DNA from 2 places in the Lysinibacillus sp. 1 U-2021 genome. Region 2 is predicted to be linked to the other one. Evidence: riboswitches for the same ligand, from Rfam matches in the RefSeq annotation. Region 2 holds a riboswitch; the other holds the start of a gene.
The links. Region 2 has a riboswitch for cyclic di-GMP ahead of QH639_RS09725 (amidase). Riboswitches for the same ligand answer to the same signal wherever they lie in the genome.

Region 1: it holds a riboswitch for cyclic di-GMP, as region 2 does, so the genes downstream of both, QH639_RS21330 (methyl-accepting chemotaxis protein) here and QH639_RS09725 (amidase) in region 2, are expected to answer to the same signal.

What each region holds. Positions count from the first base shown of each region.
Region 1 is NZ_CP123966.1:4,023,748-4,025,957, forward strand. It holds gene QH639_RS21330 (methyl-accepting chemotaxis protein) at 1-1,337, opposite strand, end outside; cyclic di-GMP riboswitch class I at 1,445-1,530, opposite strand; gene QH639_RS21335 (hypothetical protein) at 1,742-1,936, opposite strand; gene QH639_RS21340 (YehS family protein) at 2,078-2,210, opposite strand, start outside.
Region 2 is NZ_CP123966.1:1,911,793-1,914,002, reverse strand. It holds gene QH639_RS09735 (M20/M25/M40 family metallo-hydrolase) at 1-537, shown strand, start outside; gene QH639_RS09730 (chemotaxis protein CheW) at 561-1,049, shown strand; cyclic di-GMP riboswitch class I at 1,187-1,277, shown strand; gene QH639_RS09725 (amidase) at 1,321-2,202, shown strand.

The sequences.
Region 1 (2,210 bases), 2.1 Mb from region 2:
GTTGCTGATTGAGAGGATTGTTCTGCTAAGCGTCTCACCTCATCCGCAACAACGGCAAAGCCTTTTCCATGTTCACCTGCTCGTGCCGCTTCGATGGCAGCATTTAATGCTAATAGATTTGTTTGATCGGCAATAGCAGTAATTAAGCTAACAATTTCACTTATTTTTTTCGTATTAACATGTAGACCATTAATGGTTGTCCCTATTTGTTCAACAGAATCATTAATTAACTCCATTTGAGCAATAACTTGTTGTACAACTTCATTGCCTCGTTCAGAAGCCTGTGATGCTGAAATAGAAGATTCCGCAGCTACATTTGCAGAATCAGCAATTTGCTGAATACCTGTTGCCGTTTCTTCCATAGCAGCAGCTGTTTCCTCTGTCATGGTCATCGAGGCCTCAGCATTTTGTGTAATTTGATTCATGTCTAGTGCAATATTTGTTGAGCTGTTATAAGTTTCACCAGCATGTACCGTTAATTGATTGGCTGCTGAAGAAACGTGATTGGATGTATTGCGTATGTTTAAAATAATATGTTGCAAATTAGCCACCATTGTACGAATGGATTCAGATAATTTACCAATCTCATCCTTCGATGTCTCTAAATCAACATCTATTAATTCACCATTTGCCACTTGATTGGCAACGTTCACTACTTTTTTCAGTGGCTTTAATAGTCGATCTATAATTATGTAAACTAAAACTAATAAAATTAAAATGCCGATAATGGCAATGACAATTTGCTTAATCACACTTGTTTTAATAATCGTATTGATATAATCAGCGGAGTAATCAATCCCTAATAGGGCAATCAGTTGGCCATTATCATCTTTAATAGGACTAAAAACCGTTCTCCAAGAACCAAAAGGATCCTCGAAAATATCAGTTACCTCTGTACTATTATTTTCAATAGCTAATTTTGCTGTTTCTACATGTTCATCCGCTAAATCAGTAAAAATTTCACCAGCTTCATAGACTTCATTTAGATTAGAGGTATAACCAATTGGATTGACGCCACCCTCATCCTTGACATCCCAAATATAACTCCAGCTCATAATACCTTGCTGTTCCTGAATCATATCAAGTTGCTTTTGGATCTTTGTAAACTTTGCGTTTGTTTCCCCTTTTTCGGACAGCAAATCTTTTACTTCATCACTGTCTAAGTTCATAGCTGTTAATAAACCAACACTTTTTAATTCTTGCTTCAAATCCACATTCATCCGATTATTCAATTCACTAATACTTTGCGTCGTAATAATAGCGATAAGCAGTAATACAACGATAGAGACTGTTAGTAAAAGCTTATTTTTTAATGATGTGTTTTTTAACAACGTCATTTCCCCTTTTCCTCCTTTGAACTTTACTTGCAAAAAAAAATGCCTATTTCAAAAGAAATAGGCATAAAAGAACAAAAACTAGAATGAAGATGATACAACTAGCACTCTTTTGCAACCCAGCCGTCATAGCATTTATTGCCTTAGACCTGTAGCTTTGCGTCTCTACTTTTCAGTAAATTTGCCTATATTTCCCTACCAAAATTAACACAGTAGGTAAAAGTAGTCAATGCTCTCTACTTAAAACATACATATTTTATACTAGCTGTTCCTTCATTAATAATTATATAAATTACTTAATTATGAAGGTTTTATTCATCTATGGGACAAAATAAAAACAGCTACAACCTCAATTAGCGTTGTAGCCGTCAACTTTCAATTCACTTACCCCTAAGTGTTTGAATAAATTATACGTTTTGTGTGACAAGTAATACGGATGGTATGAAGGATAACGCAAACATAGCGATATACCATACGGAAGTACGACGTAATGAAAAGCGCACTTTTTTTCGTTCTGCATAAAAAATATCTAACATAACTGCAACAATAAAAGGCATTGTAATACATGCAATAGCTACTAATAAGATGTCAAAATAAATCATACAAGCACCCCTTTGTTTGTGAACATTTTTCATCTTTTTTGTGAACATTTTGTGATAAATTCATTGTACACAATTTCGTCACAAATTGTCAACGAGTTTTAAAGAAAAAAATGGCACTTTATGATTGATATCCATTGTGCATTATGCTCTATATTTATATGTTAGGCCCCTTAAAAAATTTCGTACGAATGAATCGCCACACTCTTTATAATTACGATGACTTGGATTTCTTAAAATAGCACCTAATTCACCTTTTGTGACTTTAATACCGCCG
Region 2 (2,210 bases):
GCTCCTGAAAAGGGTATTTCTGCCATAACAGTCGCATCAAAATGTATTGCTCAAATGAAACTAGGTCGTTTAGATGAAGAAACGACAGCAAATATTGGGCGTTTTGAAGGTGGACAAGCGACGAATATTGTTTGTGACGAAGCGACAATTCTTGCAGAAGCACGCTCTATAGACAAAGTTAAATTGGATGCGCAAACAAAGCATATGCAAGATACGTTTGAACAAGTAGCTGCTTCTTTAGGCGCACGTGCAGAGGTAGAAGTGAAGCTAATGTATCCAGGCTTCCGTGTAACGGAATCTGATAAAGTAGTTCAGGTAGCTATGGCTGCTGCACGCAATATTGATCGCACACCGACACTAGGTATTTCTGGTGGAGGCTCAGATGCAAACGTCATCGCAGGCTTTGGCATTCCTACAGTTAATTTATCTGTTGGATACGAGGATATCCATACAACAAATGAAAAAATACCAGTAGAAGAACTTGAAAAATTAGCAGATTTACTAGTAGAAATCGTCAAAGAATCGGCGAAAAACTAACAGTCGAATAAGGATGTGACCCTATGGAAAGTGTCAAAGCAGTCGTATTTGCTTGTGGGACAGAGGAGTATGCTGTGCCTGTGGAGCAAGCGATTTCAATTGAAAAATTAGAGCAAGTAACACCTATTCCTCATTTACCTAACTATCTTCTAGGCTTTACAAGAATTCGCGGTGAGCTTGTACCTGTTCTTGATTTTGAACGCATACTGTACAATCGTTCATCGAATACAGCAACTGCTCGTATCATTGTGTTGAATACAGATGTTGTTAATTATGGATTACTTGTTACAGAAGCACGTGAAATTCTTGATTTCGATGAATCAGTACTTCAGCAATTGGGTCTAGTCAATTATAGTAAAACACGCTATTTTACTGCGGTAGCTAATCTTGAAAATCGAATGATTACGTATGTTGATCCCAAAATATTGGTTAATTCATTAGAGGGCATTCGTGAGATCATCAATTATTTACACAAAATGCTTGAAAATGAAAAGGAAAACGTAGAGGCTTAAGTACTCTACGTTTTTTTATGTTTGAATAGTAAATTTAACCTGTATTTTGTCGTTTTTACCTGATCATACATGTGACAATTATGCATTATACCTACAGACAAACCATCGCTAACCGCGTATGATAATGATTAAGAAAAAACTGAAAAAGGCAAACTTCATCGAAAGGGAGGGACGCCAAGCCATGAGTCTAAACACTATAATTTAGTGCATGATTGTCAGGTTGCCAGGTTCTGTTCTAGGAGCCGAGGCGAGTAGAATGGAGTTAGTTCGTATGAAGAGACAATTAAAAGTATGGACCGCACTAATCGTCATCATGATTAGTTCATTAGCTTTATCAAGTGGAAAGGTTGATGCCATGGCTATACAGGAAAAGGCTACGTGGCTGTGGGATACATCCCTTATCAGGGATGACCAAGAAAAAATATTATTATTTTTAGAACATAACGATGTCAATAAAGTTTATCTGCAAATCGATCAAGGCATAGCGAGCGATGACTATAAGCATTTTATTAGTAACGCTTCTGACAAAGGTATTCGCATTTATGCATTGGATGGTGCTGCAAGCTGGGTTTCAGCTGAGGGTAGTCGAAGCCAAGATGAATTGTTTAATTGGTTACATACATATAATGAGAATTCAACTGAATCTGAGCAATTTTCTGGGATTCACCTTGATGTAGAACCTTATTTAAATAGTGGATGGAACTTACATCAAGCACAAACGATAGAATCCTATCAAACACTAATAATGAAAGCAAGTGAGAAAGCGAGTCAGTTACAACTTACTTTAGAAGTAGATATGCCATTTTGGTTTGATGAAGTTCCGTATTATAATGAATTTGGAAAAGGGTTATTAGCTGATTGGGTCATTGACCATGTGGATAGTGTGACGATCATGGCCTATCGTGATGCTGCAAAAGATATTATCACTATTGTAGAACATGAAATCGCTTATGCTTCCACTATGAACAAATCAATTGTAATTGGTGTAGAAACAGGCGCTTCAGAGGAAGGGGTAAATATTACTTTTTATGATAATGGAGAAGCCTTTATGAATGAACAGCTTATACTTGTTCAGCAACATTTTTCAAATAATGACGCTTTTCATGGAGTAGCCATTCATTATGTGGAGAATTGGATGACTATGCGTCCATAAAAAAAGCC